DNA from 4 places in the Pseudomonas sp. UTLPPB19802 genome. Region 4 is predicted to be linked to each of the others. Evidence: predicted binding sites of a transcription regulator. Region 4 holds the regulator's gene; each other region holds the start of a gene.
The links. The regulator FliA, encoded in region 4, starts transcription of late flagellar genes. The targets are predictions, from matches to a motif close to CTAAAGTTTNNNNNNNNNNNGCCGNTAA.

Region 1 (4,028 bases), 2.0 Mb from region 4:
GGCGGTGGTGATGGCGGCGAATTGCTGGCCGGCCGAGCGGCTCTGTTCATCGATGCGCTGCAATGCCGAGGCGACGTTGGCGTTGCGCGACAGGCCTTCCTGCATCAACGCGTTGCCCTGCTCCATGGTCTGGATGGCATGGCCGGTTTCCTGCTGGATACTGTGGATCATGCTGGAGATCTCGTCCGTCGCCTCGCGGGTACGGCCCGCCAGGCTACGCACTTCATCGGCGACCACGGCAAAACCACGGCCCTGTTCGCCAGCACGGGCCGCCTCGATGGCCGCGTTGAGCGCCAGCAGGTTGGTCTGTTCGGCAATCGAGGTGATCACGCCGACGATGCCGCCAATCTCCTGGGAACGTTGACCCAGGGTGTTGATGACCGTGGCCGTGCTGTTCAACGCCGCGGCGATCTGTTCCAGGGAGGATGAGGCTTCGTCCATGGATGTCCGGCCAATACGGGTCTGCTGGGCATTTTCCTGGGCCAGGCGCTCGGTGTTGCCCATGTTGTCGGCAATGTTCAGCGAGGTCGCGCTGAATTCCTCGACCGCACCGGCCATGCTGGTGATTTCACCGGACTGCTGTTCCATACCCTCGTAGGCCCCGCTCGACAGGCCGGACAGGGCCTGGGCACGACCGTTGACCTCCTGGGCCGCCTTGCGGATGTGCTCGACCATGGTCGACAGCGCCTGGCCCATCTGGTTGAAGCTGCTGGCCAGTTGGCCGATCTCGTCGTGGCTCGACACGTTGAGGCGTACGCTCAGATCGCCCGCCCCAAGGGCCTGGGCCTGACGCACCAGGTCACCCAGAGGACGCAGCTTGCTGCGCAACAGCCAGACCGCCGCACCCACCGCCAGCAGCATCGCCAGCAAACTGCCCAGCACCAGGCGAATGCCGACGCTCCAGGTCACTTCGCTGATCTCGGCCTTGGGCATGCTCGCCACCACCGACCACGGGCCATCCGCGAAAGGCACCGCGACGCTGTAGATCTCGTCGCTCTTGTCGCTCCAGAAACGACCCTGCCCTGGCTGCTTGGCCAGGTCGACAATGGTCGGGATCGCCTGCTCGACATCCTTCACGCCAGCCGGCGGCACCAGCCAGCGTTTCTGTTCGTCGAGCAGCGCCAGCGAACCGGTGGTGCCGATGCGGAAGCGCTTGAGGTTGTCGAACTGCGCCTTCTGCGCGTCGGTGTAGTCGAAACCGACGAACAGCACCGCGAACACCTTGCCGCTGCTGTCACGCACCGGGGTGTACTGGGTCATGTAGTAGCGGTCGAAGAGCAAGGCGCGGCCGACATAGCTCTGGCCCGCCATCAGCTTGGCGTAGGCCGGATGCTGGTGGTCGAGCAGGGTGCCGATGGCACGGCTGCCGTCCTGCTTGGTCAGGGAGGTGCTGACGCGGATGAAATCGTCGCCGCTACGCACGAACAGTGTCGCGACACCGGCGGTCATCTGCTTGAATTCGTCGACTTCACTGAAGTCGTTGTTGAGCAGGTTGTCGCGCAGATACAGTCCCGGCGCCTGGGTCCCGGCCACGCTGACCGGTGCATCCGCACGCACGCTCAGGCCGTTGCTGAAGCGCTTCTCGAACAGCCCGCTGAGGCGCTGGGTACTCTCGCGCAGGGTGCTGTGGAAGGTATTCAACTGGTCGGCCAGCAGTCGCGCCTCACTGGCCAGGTGTTCTTCACGGGTATCGAGGTTGGCCGAATCCAGTGAGCGCAGGGCGAATACGGTACTGCCACTGATGACCACCGCGAGGATGACGGAGAGCGCGAGGCCGAGTTGCGTGGCGATTCGGGCACGGGATTGAGGCATGAAATGCTCCTGACCAAGCAGCCGGATCATCCCTATCCCATGGCGCTACCCGGTTCTTTTTTGAATTGAGTCGTGAGAGGCCTTTCTGAACGAAGGTTCCATGTCGCTACAGTCGGCTGCTCCTACAGATACTTGAGCAAATCGGAGGGATATTTGCCAGAAATCTGACCGGAGGGTTGTGCGCTCAGCCCAGGCGTTCGACCTGGGGCAGTTCCATGGCCGCGACTTCGCCTTGCAGAAAGTCGCTCAGGCGGCGCAGGCGCTCGCCGCCGGGGCGGGTTTTCGGCCACACCATGTAATAGTTTTCGCCACTGGCCACGGCGGTTGGCCAGGGTAGGCTCAGGCGTCCCTGGGCGACGTCTTCGGCGACCATCAAGAGATCCCCCATGGACACGCCATAACCGCGGGCCGCGGCAATCATCCCCAGTTCGAGGGTGTCGAACACCTGACCGCCCTTCAGTGAGATGCGCTCGGACAGGCCCATGCGTTCCAGCCAGTTGCGCCAGTCGCGGCGGTCCGGTGTCGGGTGCAGCAACTCGGTGGCGGCCAGTCGCTCGATATCCCAGGGCTGGTCGTTGAGCAGGGTCGGCGCCCCGACCGGAATCAGCCATTCGGAGAACAGGTAGCTGGACTCCCAATCCGGCGGGAAATGGCCGTTGCCGAGCAGCACCGCGCAGTCGAACGGTTCCTGGTTGAAGTCGACATTATCGACATCCATCCAGGCGCTGGTCAGTTGCACCTCGTTGCCCTTCTGCAGGTGCCGGAAGCGGCTGATACGGGCCAGCAGCCAGCGCATGGTCAGGGTCGACGGCGCCTTCATGCGCAGGATGTCATCTTCGCCACGCAGGGTGTCGCAGGCCCGCTCCAGCGCACCGAAGCCTTCACGGATGCCCGGCAACAGCAGCCGCGCGGCTTCCGTCAGTTGCAGGTTGCGGCCGTTGCGCTGGAACAACCGGCAGGCAAAGTGCTCCTCCAGGGTGCGGATGTGCCGGCTGACCGCGCTCTGGGTGATCGACAGCTCTTGCGCCGCCCGGGTAAACGAGCTGTAGCGCGCCGCCGCTTCGAAAGCGCGCAAGGCATAGAGTGGGGGCAGGCGACGAGACATTCATGACCTATCGAGGGCGGGAGGGAGCAGCCAGCTGGCAGAACTGCCATGCATGAGTATTTATCATGCGAGCAATCGTTTTTATCCCTTTGTGCAAACCCTTGCAAGCGCCGAGAATCAATCCTTCAACCCTCCTGTCACTCTGTGAGTCCGATGATCATGCAGCATCCAGCACGTACCGAACTGTGGGCCATCCTGCGGCTGTCAGGGCCGTTGATTGCCTCGCAGTTGGCACACATGCTCATGGTGCTGACCGACACCCTGATGATGGCCCGGCTCAGCCCCGAGGCCTTGGCCGGCGGTGGCCTGGGCGCGGCGAGCTATTCGTTCGTGTCGATCTTCTGCCTCGGGGTGATCGCTGCGGTCGGTACCCTGGTGGCGATTCGTCACGGTGCCGGCGATGTCGAGGGCGTTGCTCGCCTGGCCCAGGCCGGGCTGTGGCTGGCCTGGGCCATGGCGCTGGTTGCCGGGCTGCTGTTGTGGAACCTCAAGCCACTCCTGCTGCTGTTCGGCCAGACACCCAATAACGTGCAGGCCGCCGGCCAGTTCCTGCTGCTGCTGCCGTTCGCCCTGCCCGGCTACCTGAGCTTCATGGCCCTGCGCGGTTTCACCAGTGCGCTGGGGCGGGCCACGCCGGTAATGGTGATCAGCCTGTGCGGGACCGTGGCCAACTTCCTGCTCAACTATGCACTGATCACCGGCATGTTCGGCCTGCCGCACCTGGGCCTGACGGGGATCGGCCTGGTCACGGCCATCGTCGCCAACTGCATGGCGCTGGCCCTGGCCTGGCATATCCGTCGGCATGTAGCGTATCGCGGCTATCCGCTGCTGCGGGGGCTGTCGCGGCCGAACTGGCAGTACCTGCGCGAACTGTGGCGGCTGGGCCTGCCGATTGGTGGCACCTATGCGGTGGAAGTCGGGCTGTTCGCCTTCGCCGCCTTGTGCATGGGCACCATGGGCAGCACGCAATTGGCGGCACACCAGATCGCCCTGCAGATCGTTTCGGTGGCGTTCATGATTCCGGCGGGGATCTCCTACGCCATCACCCTGCGGATCGGCCAGCACTACGGTGCTGGGCAACTGCTGGATGCGCGGCGGGCCGGACGGGTCG
Region 2 (4,028 bases), 3.1 Mb from region 4:
GGCCTGGGCTTCATCGGCATGGAAATCAACGAATTCCATCTGCTGATCGAAGAAGGCTACGGTCCTAACCGCAGCGGCTTCCTGTCCGGCTTCTTCACCCTGGTCGGTACCCACGGTCTGCACGTGACCAGCGGTCTGATCTGGATGGCCGTGATGATGTACCAGGTCTGGAAAAAGGGCCTGACGCCGACCAACACCACCCGCCTGAGCTGCCTGAGCCTGTTCTGGCACTTCCTGGACGTCGTGTGGATCTGCGTATTCACCGTTGTTTACCTGATGGGGACCCTGTAAATGGCTAATGCACACCATTCCAGTGATGCCAACCATGGCAGCGTGAAGTCCTACATGATCGGCTTCATTCTGTCGATCATCCTGACTGCCATCCCGTTCGGCCTGGTGATGTACCCGTCGCTGCCCAAGGCCGCGACCCTGTGGATCGTGCTGATCTTCGCAGTGATCCAGGTGCTGGTGCACCTGGTGTACTTCCTGCACCTGGATCGTTCCGCCGCGCAACGTAACAACGTGATCGCGTTCATTTTCGCGGCGCTGGTGATCGTCCTGCTGGTAGGCCTGTCGCTGTGGATCATGTTCACCATCCACGCCGTCATGATGGCGAAGTGAGGTAAACCCGATGTCGCTCAAGCACTTTATCCAAATCACCAAACCGGGGATCATTTTCGGTAACGTGCTTTCTGTGGCGGGTGGTTTCTTCCTGGCCTCCAAGGGGCATGTCGATCTGGCCATCTTCCTGGCGGCCATGATCGGCACTTCGCTGGTGGTAGCGTCCGGTTGCGTGTTCAACAACTGCATCGACCGTGACATCGACCTGAAGATGGAGCGCACCAAGAACCGCGTGCTGGTCCAGGGGCTCATCTCCCTGAAACTGGCCCTGGTCTATGCGACCGCGCTCGGCGTTGCCGGCGTGGCCTTGCTGTACCGCGTCGCCAACCCGTTGGCGGCGCTGTTCGCGGTGATCGGTTTCATCATCTACGTCGGTCTCTACAGCCTGTACTTCAAGCGCAAGTCGGTTCACGGCACGCTGATCGGCAGTCTGTCGGGGGCGATGCCACCGGTGATCGGTTACGTTGCGGTCAGCAACAGCTTCGACATGGCGGCATTGACGCTGCTGGTGATGTTCAGCCTGTGGCAGATGCCGCATTCCTACGCCATCGCGATCTTCCGCTTCAACGACTACCTGGCCGCATCGATTCCGGTGTTGCCCGTGAAGCGCGGTATCGTGGTCGCCAAGAAGCACATCCTGCTCTACATCCTGGCTTTCGTCGCTGCGACGTTGATGCTGACCTTCAGCGGCTATGCCGGCATGAGCTACCTCGCCGTGGCCGCGGCCATGGGCATGTACTGGTTGTACATGGCCTGGACCGGCTACAAGGCTGTGGATGATACGGTCTGGGCACGCAAGCTGTTCGTGTTCTCGATCTTCACCATTACCGCCCTGAGCGTGATGATGTCCCTGGATTTCAAAGTGCCGACCGAGTTGTTGCTGACTTATGCGCACTGAGTGACCCGCATGACGGAAAAGCCCCGCCTTCGCATGAAGTGCGGGGCTTTTTTTTGGATTTACGGATAGCGAAAGGCTTACAAGCCCTGACAGTGATCTCCTCTGTTGGCCAATTCGCGGTGCCCTTAATCTACACCCACTGCTGCTGCGCAAGGATGTGTACAGCGTCAGGGACGATAGACCCAGGCCAGGACGGTCGACGACAGGAGTCGTGATGGGCAACAAAGAACCCGCTTCGGCGGGTTTTTTGTTGCCTGTGGAAAAGTGATGCCTCGCTTGGTCTGCTCTCTCCATTCTCGACCTCGATCGTCCCCCTGCCGGGAAAACCGCGGTCTAGAGCGGGCGGGATTTCAGAGTCGCAGTTCTGGCATTCCATGGCGGTTTTTCGGGCTGTCTGGCAGTGATCGGCATCGGGTTTTATTTTGCGAAGGCCACTTCAAGTTGTCATATAACTTGCCGATAGCATGCCAACCGTCGGCACCCCTGCCCACGCTATTTCACTTCGGATCATTCCAGGAAAAAGGCCGCCGTCATGCTACTTCGCCAAATGAATATCGCGCCTCGCGCAGCGCTCGGGTTTGCCCTGATTGCGGTCCTCGTGGCCTTCCTCGGGCTGTTTGCCCTGGAGAAGATGTCGAGTATCCGAGACAGTGAAGTGGCGGTGGAAACCCAGTGGCTGCCGAGTATTCGCGGCGGTGACGAGATTCGCGAGATCATGCTGCGTATCCGTACGATCTCCCTGCGCATGGCCCTGGACCCGGACCCGAAGAACGTTGCCACGTACCGCTCCCAGATGGACACCCGCGACAAGGAACTGAGCGAGAAGATCGTCGCCTACGACAAGCTGGTCACCACGCCGGAGGCCCGGGTGTTATACGACCAGTTCAAGTCGACCTTCGCCGTCTACCGTTCCGGGATCGCCCAGTCCTTCACCCTGGCCGAGCAGGGACGACGTGACGAGTTGATCAAGTTGCTGCTGGTGGACATGAAGACCGTGGTCGATGGTTCCGGCAAGCAACTCAATGACCTGGCCGACCTGTTCAGCAAGCGGGTCGAGGCCGAAAGCGTGAAGTCCGAGGCGCACTACAGCAACTCGCGCACGATCGTCATCCTGTTCATCGTGCTGGCGGCGCTGGCTACCGTGGCGTTGGCCATGCTGCTCACCCGCAGTATCGTCAAGCCGCTGGGCGAGGCCCTGGACGCTGCGCAGAACGTTGCCCGTGGCGACCTGACCCGGGATATCGAGGCCCGTGGCAATGACGAGGTGACACATCTGCTCGAAGCGCTGGCGACCATGCAGCAGACCTTGCGCAACACCTTGCAGGGCATCACCGGTTCGTCGGTGCAACTGGCGACCGCCGCAGATGAGCTGAATGCGGTGACCCTCAACAGCACCCGGGACCTGCAGCAGCAGAACAACGAAATCGAGCAGGCGGCCACTGCGGTCAACGAGATGACTGCTGCGGTGGAAGAGGTGGCACGCAATGCGGTGTCCACGTCGGAGGCCACTCGCGAGTCCAGCGAATCGGCCCAGTTGGGTCAGGAGCGTGTCAGCGAAACGGCCGAGGCGATCAATGCCCTGGCTGGCGAGGTTGAGCAGACCGGCGAGCTGGTGCAGTCACTGGCGGCGCAGTCCCAGGACATCGGCAAGGTGCTCGATGTGATCCGGGCGATTGCCGAGCAGACCAACCTGCTGGCCCTCAACGCCGCCATCGAGGCCGCGCGGGCTGGCGAGAGCGGGCGTGGCTTCGCGGTGGTGGCGGATGAGGTCCGTGCGCTGGCCCACCGCACGCAACAATCGACCCAGGAAATCGAACAGATGGTGCAGGGCATGCGCAGCAGCTCGACCCAGGCGCTGGACTCGATGCAGGCCAGTTCCCGGCGTGCCGCCAGTACCCTGGTTCTTGCCGAGCGTGCGGGCGATGCGCTGAAAACCATCACGGCCTCGGTGAGCCAGATCCATGAACGCAACCTGGTGATCGCCAGCGCCGCCGAGGAGCAGGCCCAGGTCGCCCGCGAGGTCGATCGCAACCTGGTGAACATCCGTGACCTGTCGCTGCGTTCGGCGGCCGGTGCCGACCAGACCAGCGCCTCCAGCCACGAGCTGGCGCAGTTGGCCAACTCACTGCGCGGGATGGTCGGGCAGTTCCGCGTCTGACCGGCGCGCCTTGCGCCGGGCCCGCTGATGTCTGATCAGGGCGACAGCGGCCATCAACAGCACCACGCCGATCGCAATGGGTAGGCGGTAAGGCTTGAGGTTGCCGAACATCTGTTCGAGAAACTCGCCGGCCCAGTAGCCGCCAGAAGCGAACAGGGTCGCCCAGACCACCGCCCCGAACAGGTTGATGAGACTGAAGCGCAGCGGCGACAGGCCGCTGGCGCCGATCACCAGCGGGCCGATCAGGCGCATGCCATAGAGAAAGCGCACGGAAAACACTGATACCAGTGGGTAGCGCACGATCAGTCCGGTCACGCGGTCGACTGTCGCCTGCTGGCGGTGCAGGCGCGG
Region 3 (4,028 bases), 2.3 Mb from region 4:
ACCTTGAGCCGGTCACTGTCGGCGCTCGACTGCTCGGCTGCCAGGGCGGTGTTGTGGGACAGGCCGGCCGCCTCGGTGACGTTCTGGTTGATGTCCTCGACCACATGGGCCTGTTGCAGGGTGGCGCTGGCGATCGAGGCATTCAGGCCATTCAGGTTGCGCAGGGCCTGGCCAATGGCCGTCAGGCTTTCGCCGGCCAGCCCGGCCTGCTCGATGGTCAGTTGCGAGGCGCGACTGCTGTCGCTGATGACCTTCACCGCAGCCTCCGAGTGGTTCTGCAGGCGTTCGATCATCGCCTGGATCTCCGCCGTGGACTTCTGCGTGCGTTGTGCCAGCAGGCGAACCTCATCGGCCACCACCGCGAAGCCGCGGCCCTGCTCCCCGGCGCGCGCGGCCTCGATGGCAGCGTTCAGGGCGAGCAGGTTGGTCTGCTCGGCGATGGCCCGGATCACTTCGAGGACGCTGCCGATCTGCGTACTTTCCGCCGCCAGGGTACGGATCACTTCCACCGCCTCGGCAATGGTGCCGGACAACTGGTCGATCTGCTGCAGGCTGTTGTCGATGTTCAACTGGCCCTGGCGGGCCTGGCCTTCGGCATCGCGTACTTCGCTGGCGGCCTGCTCGGCGTTCTTGGCGACATCCTGCACGCCGTAGGTGACCTGGTTGATCGCCGTCGCGACCATTTCCATCTGCTGCGATTGCTGCTGGCTGCGTGCCTGGGCCTCGATGGCGTTGCTACCCAGGGTGCTGGAGGACTGGCCAAGTTCGCTGGCCGACGCCTGCAGTTGGCTGACCACGCCGCGCAACTTGTTGCTGAAGGCGTTGAAGTGGCGGGCCAGTTGGGTCACTTCGTCCTGGCCGTGGGTGTCGAGCGTACGGGTCAGATCGCTTTCGCCACTGGCGATATTGGCCATGGCCTGCACGGCCTCCTGCAACGGGCTGATGATGCTGCGGCTGATCAGCAGTACCAGCACGCTCAACAGTACGGCAATCGCCAGGCCGACCAGCGAGGCGTTGCGCACCTGTGTGTAGAACTCGGCCTGTACATCATCGACATAGACGCCCGAGCCGATGATCCAGCCCCATGGCTCGAACAACTGTACGTAGGAGGTCTTCTGCACCGGGGCGCTGGCGCCCGGTTTCGGCCAGCGGTAGTCGATCATGCCGCGGCCCTTGGCCTTGGCCAAAACCACCATTTCGTTGAACAGCGCGTAGCCGTCGGGGTCCTTGATACCGGACAGGTCCTGGCCTTCAAGCTTGGGGTTGGTCGGGTGCATGACCATGAACGGGCGCAGGTCGTTGATCCAGAAGTAGTCATTCTGGTCATAACGCAACCCGCGTATCGCGCTCAGGGCCTGTTTCTGTGCCGCCTCGCGGCTGAGGGTGCCGGCAGTCTCTAGGCCATGGTAGTAGTCGAGGATACCGCTGGCGGTCTGGACCACGTGCCGGGTCTTCAGCGCCTTGGCCTGGTAGAGGTTTTCATGGGTCTGCTTGAGCATCAGCAATCCCTGGGTCAGCAGCATCGCCACCGCCAGGACCAGGATGAGCCACAAGCGCCGACTGATCGACACACTGCGCAAGCTTTTCATAAGACCACCGTTCCTTTTTTCTTGTTGTTGTCTCGCTTTGGACTCTATAGCAGCAGGTTTTGCCTGCGCTGCACAGCCTCCTTATGGCTACTATCGAGGCAGCGATAAACAGGCATGTCTGATAGGATTTCGGCCCAATCCCGGTAAACCTGAGTTGATGTTTGATTTTTCAGGCATTTTTCACGGTTTTCCGACGGACTGGGCAACAGGCTTGCCCGTGGACGCCCAGGCGGCGAGTCATGGTTTTCGATTTTGTAGGGACCTGCGGGAGCGGGCCTTGAGGGGGAGTGATGGATCTTTGGACCGCCGCACAGGCGTTGATACTGGGTATTGTCGAGGGCCTGACGGAGTTCCTGCCTATTTCCAGCACCGGGCACCAGATCATCGTCGCCGATCTGCTCGGTTTTGGCGGTGAACGGGCAATCGCCTTCAACATCATCATCCAGTTGGCCGCGATCCTTGCGGTGGTCTGGGAGTTTCGCGAGAAAATCTTCACCGTCGTCCGGGACCTGCCCAAGCAGCGCAGTGCCCAGCGTTTCACCGTCAACCTGCTGGTGGCCTTCATGCCGGCGGTGATTCTCGGGGTGCTGTTCAAGGAGGTGATCGCCACCTACCTGTTCAATCCGATCACCGTCGCGTCGGCGTTGGTGGTGGGTGGGGTGGTTATCCTTTGGGCCGAGCGTCGTGAACACACGGTGCATGCCGAAACCGTGGATGACATCCGCTGGCAGGACGCTCTGAAGGTCGGCTTCGCCCAGTGCCTGGCGATGATTCCCGGCACCTCCCGTTCCGGCGCGACCATTATCGGCGGCCTGCTGTTCGGCCTTTCACGCAAGACCGCTACCGAGTTCTCGTTCTTCCTGGCCATGCCAACCATGGTCGCCGCCGCCGTGTACTCCGGCTACGGTTTCCGTCATCAGTTCCAGATGGCGGACTTGCCGGTGTTCGCCGTCGGTTTCGTGACGTCCTTCGTGTTCGCGATGATCGCCGTGCGCGGCCTGCTGAAATTCATCGCCAGCCATAGCTATGCGGCGTTCGCCTGGTACCGGATCGTCTTCGGCCTGGTGATCCTGGCTACCTGGCAGTTCGGTTGGGTCGACTGGTCGACCAAGGGATGAAGAAGCCGAACGCGGCCGAGAGTGGCCGGCCGGTGCCAACCGGTCGAGTCCGGCAGCTCAAGCTCAAGATCGTGCTGTGGGTGCTGCTGTGTGCCTTGCCTGGCTTCGGCGCGTTGCGCCTGTGGCTGGGCACGGGAATCGGCTGGCCGCTGTGGAGCTATGGCATCGCCAGCCTGCTGGCGTTCTTTCTCTACTGGAGCGACAAGCGCAAGGCGCGTAATGACGCCTGGCGCATCCCGGAAAAGGTCCTGCATGGTGTCGAACTGCTGGGCGGCTGGCCAGGCGCGTTGCTGGCCCAGCAGGCGTTCCGGCACAAGACCCGCAAGCTGTCGTTCCAGCTGGTGTTCTGGCTGATTGTGCTGCTGCACCAGGTTTTCTGGATCGACCGGTTGTTCCTCGACGCCACCCTGGCGCACCTGTCCTTTTTATAGGGCAACGCTATAGCAGCAGGCCGACCTGGCTGCGCTTGGGCAGCTTGGCCACCACCAGTTGGTGGGAGCGACGCAACAGGTCCTGCAATTCCTCGGCGCCCAGCGGGTAGGGCGCCGTCATGGTGATCCAGAACGCCCGGGCCAGATAAGGCGCGGGGCGGATTCCAGGGCGATCGATGTGGCCGAGGAATAGCTCCTTGTCGACCTTGAATGACAAGGTGTCGCCACTCAGGTTGAGCAGCGCGAACATCTTGGTCCCGGCGACCGAAAACACCCGGACACCGCCCCATTTGTAGTCCTCCCGGGCACCGGGAAGATCGAGGCAAAAGCGTGCCACTGCTTCTGAGTCCATGGTGGATACCTTCATAGCGCCCTGTCTCCACAACCTTTGAATGCTTCGGCCAGATGATCGATCCAGGCCCGCAGGGCCGGTAGCACCCCGCGTCGATGGGGATAGACCGCCTGCAGCCAGCCACTCGGGAGTGACCATTCGGGCAGGATGCGCACGAACGTGCCGTTGGCCAGTTCTTCCTCACAGTACAGCATGGGCAGCACGGTGAAGCCCAGTCCGGCGAGGGCGCAGGCCTTGCGGACGACGAAGTCATCGACGCCCAACCGTGCCTCCAGGGCCAGCTCGCGTTTTTGCCCGTGTTCATCCAGCAGACCCAGGTGTACCAGGCGATCCGCTTCCAGGGCACCGAGCACTGGCACGTTCTTGAGATCGTCGAGGCTGTTGATCGGGTGTTCGCGCAGGAACTCCGGCGTGGCGAGCATGAAGGTCTGTGCCTGGCGCAGCCGGCGAGTGACCAGCAGCGGATCTTCGTCACCGTGTTCGCGAACCCGCAGGGCCACATCGATACCCTCGGTGATCAGGTCGACCCGGCGGTTGA
Region 4 (4,028 bases):
GTTCGCGCGATGCTTTCGCGGTTCGGTCGCCTGGCGGTACCCAGCCTGCATGTGCTGGCCTACCAGGAAATTCCGGACAACAAGCAAGTCACCATCGTTGCGACAGTAGGGCCCAACGGCTGAGGTAGTGGGTTATGCAAGTTAAGCGTTTTTTCGCCGCCGATATGCGTCAGGCCATGAAGCTGGTTCGTGACGAATTGGGCTCGGATGCGGCCATCATCGGCAATCGCCGTATTGCGGGCGGTGTCGAGCTGACGGCTGCGCTCGACTACAAGCTCTCGGCCCTGGCTCCACGGGTTCCGAACATGGAGCTCGAGGACGAGCTGCGCAAGACCCAGTCGCGGATCGTCACTGCCCAGGCCGAACTGAGCCTGCGCAATGAGGGTGAAAACGATGGATCGACCAATCGCCAATTGTTCGCCGGACTGCCGCTGACCGCTGCGGAGCCGTTGATCGAACCGACCTTCAGCGAGCCACGGCGTCCTGCCCCGGCGCCGGCTGCGGCCGCCCCGGCAGTCGACCAGCGGGTCTTCGACTCGATGCGCTCGGAACTCAATGGCCTGCGCGAGTTGCTGGAAGTGCAACTGGGCTCGCTGGCCTGGAACCAGTTGCAGGGTCGTCAACCGGAGCAGGCCAACCTGTGGCGGCGCTTGCAGCGTATCGGCCTGTCCGGTCCGCTGTCGCGCGACCTGCTGGCGCTGACCACCGAGATCCAGGAGCCGCGCCAGGCCTGGCGCATGCTGCTGGCGCACCTGGCGCGGATGATCGTCACGCCGGAGATCGAACCGCTCGAAGAGGGGGGCGTGATCGCCATGGTCGGCCCCGCCGGCATGGGCAAGACCACCACGCTGGCCAAGCTGGCGGCGCGCTACGTACTCAAGTACGGCGCACAGAACATTGCGCTGGTCAGCATGGACAGCTTCCGTATCGGCGCCCAGGAGCAACTCAAGACCCTGGGGCGGATTCTCAACGTGTCGGTGACCCACGTCGACCCTGGCCAGTCCCTGGCCCAGGCGCTCGATCCGCTGCTGCGCAAGCGCGTGGTGCTGATTGATACCGCCGGCCTGCAAGCCAGCGACCCGGCCTTGCGCATGCAGTTGGAAAGCCTGGCCGGTCGCGGGATCAAGGCGAAGAATTATCTGGTCCTGGCCACGACCAGCCAGAAGCAGGTGCTCACCGCCGCCTATCACAGCTACAAGCGCTGTGGCCTGGCCGGTTGCATCCTGACCAAGTTGGATGAGACGGCGAGCCTCGGCGAGGTGCTGAGCCTGGCCATCAGCCATGAACTGCCGGTGGCCTATCTGACCGATGGCCCGAGGATTCCGGACGATCTGCATTTGCCGCGTCGCCACCAGCTGGTGAGCCGCGCGGTCAGCGTGCAAATGCAGGAAGAACCCAGCGAAGAGGCCATGGCCGATATGTTCGCTGACATCTACCACAGCCCCTCCAAGCGAGTGGGGTGAGGTAACCATGAAGACGTTGCAACGCATCTACATCGATGGTCTGCCAGGCATCAGTTTCCTTCGGGAAAGCGCAGCCAGTTATGTGGCCTTCCGTCTAAGCAAGACAAGGTAAGAAGAGAACATGGGCAGCATGCATCCCGTACAGGTGATTGCGGTGACCGGCGGCAAGGGTGGCGTCGGAAAGACTAACGTGTCGGTGAACTTGTCCCTGGCACTGGCTGAGCTTGGCCGGCGTGTCATGCTGCTGGATGCCGATCTGGGGCTGGCGAACGTCGACGTCCTGCTGGGGCTGACCCCGAAAAGGACCCTGGCCGATGTGGTCGAGGGCCGCTGCGAGTTGCGTGACGTGATGCTGCAAGGGCCTGGCGGGATTCGCATCGTGCCGGCGGCCTCCGGGACCCAGAGCATGGTCAATCTCAATCCGGCGCAGCACGCCGGCCTGATCCAGGCGTTCAGTGATATCGGCGACAATCTCGACGTGCTGGTGATCGACACCGCTGCGGGTATTGGTGACTCGGTAGTCAGTTTTGTCCGCGCGGCCCAGGAAGTGTTGCTGGTGGTCTGCGATGAGCCGACCTCGATCACCGACGCCTATGCGCTGATCAAGTTGCTCAATCGCGATTACGGCATGAGTCGTTTCCGGGTGCTGGCCAACATGGCCCAGAGCCCGCAGGAAGGTCGCAATCTGTTCGCCAAGTTGACCAAGGTCACGGATCGCTTCCTGGACGTCGCCCTACAATACGTGGGCGCCGTTCCCTATGACGAATGCGTTCGCAAGGCCGTGCAAAAGCAGCGTGCGGTCTACGAGGCTTTCCCACGTTCGAAATGCGCCCTGGCGTTCAAGGCTATCGCGCAGAAGGTCGATACCTGGCCGTTGCCCGCGAACCCTCGTGGGCATCTGGAATTCTTCGTCGAACGTCTGGTACTTCAAACGAGTGCGGGACCGGTGCTATGACTGCAAGTGGCTATCGCATGTATTCCAAATCCTCGCGTGACAGCCAGTATGAATTGATCGAGCGTTACGCGCCCCTGGTCAAGCGGATCGCTTATCACCTGCTGGCGCGGCTGCCGGCCAGTGTTCAGGTCGAAGACCTGATCCAGGCCGGCATGATCGGTTTGCTCGAAGTCTCGACCAAATATGATTCGGGCAAGGGTGCGAGTTTCGAGACCTATGCCGGTATCCGCATCCGTGGCGCGATGCTCGACGAGGTGCGCAAGGGGGACTGGGCGCCGCGCTCGGTGCACCGCAATACCCGCATGGTCAGCGACGCAATTCGCTCAATTGAAGCGAAAACCGGTCGCGACGCTAAAGATCATGAGGTTGCAGCCGAACTCCAATTGAGTCTCGATGATTATTACGGGATTTTGAACGATACCTTGGGCAGCCGACTGTTCAGTTTCGACGACCTGTTGCAGGACGGCGAGCATGAAGGGTTGCATGAGGATGGCGCGAGCGCTCATCTCGAACCGTCGCGCGACCTGGAGGATGAACGCTTCCAGGCCGCACTGGCGGACGCGATTGCCAATTTGCCGGAGCGTGAGCGGCTGGTCTTGTCGCTGTACTATGACGAGGAACTGAACCTCAAGGAAATCGGTGAGGTGCTGGGGGTCAGCGAGTCGCGAGTCAGCCAGTTGCATAGCCAGTGCGCAGCCCGTTTGCGGGGGCGTTTGGGAGAGTGGCGAGCGCGTTGACGGGGCAGTGTGTGGGGACACTGCGAACGAGACCGATGCGGCGTGTGACGGTGCATCGGTGGCTCGGCCGGTTGTGGTTTCCATGCAGTAGGGTACAAAGCCTTGTCGAGTGTTGTGCCGAATTGATTTAACAGCGCGTCCAGGTGCTGAAACGCGTTTAAGACTGCTTGGAGGTCGAATTGAACAAGAACATGAAAATCCTCATTGTTGATGACTTTTCAACGATGCGGCGGATCATCAAAAACCTGTTGCGTGACCTCGGGTTCACCAACACTGTCGAGGCCGATGACGGTACCACCGCCATTCCGGTGCTCAATAGTGGCAGCATCGACTTTCTGGTCACCGACTGGAACATGCCCGGCATGACCGGCATCGATCTGCTGCGCCACGTACGTGCCGACGAGAAGCTCAAGCATCTGCCGGTCCTCATGGTCACGGCCGAAGCCAAGCGCGAGCAGATCATCGAGGCTGCCCAGGCGGGTGTGAACGGTTATGTGGTCAAACCATTCACGGCCCAGGCGTTGAAAGAGAAGATCGAGAAGATCTTCGAACGCATCGGTTGATGAAGTCCGCCACGGGGGCGCTATGGAGCACAACGAATCTTCTCTGGGCGATTTTGAATCGACCCTGAAAAAACATGCCCGCGAACTGGTCGAAAGCCTTGAAAAAGGCCGCTTCGGCGACGCGGTGCAAATGATCCATGAGCTGAACCAGACCCGTGACCGCGGCCTGTATCTGGAAGTCGGCAAGCTGACCCGCGAGCTGCACAGTGCGATCGTCAATTTCCAGATCGATCCCACCATGCCGCAAGCCGAGGAAGTCTCGCAGATCACCGACGCCACCGAGCGCCTGTCCTATGTGGTCAGGCTGACC

Region 1: AC6I6U_RS04525 (methyl-accepting chemotaxis protein) is a predicted target of FliA. The motif match lies at 1,922-1,949, and genes of this name have one in related genera.
Region 2: AC6I6U_RS09575 (methyl-accepting chemotaxis protein) is a predicted target of FliA. The motif match lies at 1,955-1,982, and genes of this name have one in related genera.
Region 3: AC6I6U_RS18210 (methyl-accepting chemotaxis protein) is a predicted target of FliA. The motif match lies at 1,716-1,743, and genes of this name have one in related genera.

The regions. Positions count from the first base shown of each region.
Region 1 covers NZ_AP048545.1:1,011,074-1,015,101, reverse strand. The annotation lists gene AC6I6U_RS04525 (methyl-accepting chemotaxis protein) at 1-1,812, opposite strand, end outside; gene AC6I6U_RS04520 (LysR substrate-binding domain-containing protein) at 1,997-2,917, opposite strand; gene AC6I6U_RS04515 (NorM family multidrug efflux MATE transporter) at 3,077-4,028, shown strand, end outside.
Region 2 covers NZ_AP048545.1:2,105,670-2,109,697, forward strand. The annotation lists gene AC6I6U_RS09560 (cytochrome o ubiquinol oxidase subunit III) at 1-291, shown strand, start outside; gene cyoD (cytochrome o ubiquinol oxidase subunit IV) at 292-621, shown strand; gene cyoE (heme o synthase) at 632-1,519, shown strand; gene AC6I6U_RS09575 (methyl-accepting chemotaxis protein) at 2,052-3,677, shown strand; gene AC6I6U_RS09580 (DedA family protein) at 3,642-4,028, opposite strand, start outside.
Region 3 covers NZ_AP048545.1:4,109,641-4,113,668, forward strand. The annotation lists gene AC6I6U_RS18210 (methyl-accepting chemotaxis protein) at 1-1,589, opposite strand, end outside; gene AC6I6U_RS18215 (undecaprenyl-diphosphate phosphatase) at 1,880-2,707, shown strand; gene AC6I6U_RS18220 (DUF1294 domain-containing protein) at 2,704-3,138, shown strand; gene AC6I6U_RS18225 (MmcQ/YjbR family DNA-binding protein) at 3,146-3,490, opposite strand; gene AC6I6U_RS18230 (LysR substrate-binding domain-containing protein) at 3,502-4,028, opposite strand, start outside.
Region 4 covers NZ_AP048545.1:6,364,131-6,368,158, reverse strand. The annotation lists gene flhA (flagellar biosynthesis protein FlhA) at 1-123, shown strand, start outside; gene flhF (flagellar biosynthesis GTPase FlhF) at 135-1,463, shown strand; gene fleN (flagellar synthesis regulator FleN) at 1,585-2,418, shown strand; gene fliA (RNA polymerase sigma factor FliA) at 2,415-3,155, shown strand; gene AC6I6U_RS27820 (chemotaxis response regulator CheY) at 3,347-3,718, shown strand; gene AC6I6U_RS27815 (protein phosphatase CheZ) at 3,741-4,028, shown strand, end outside.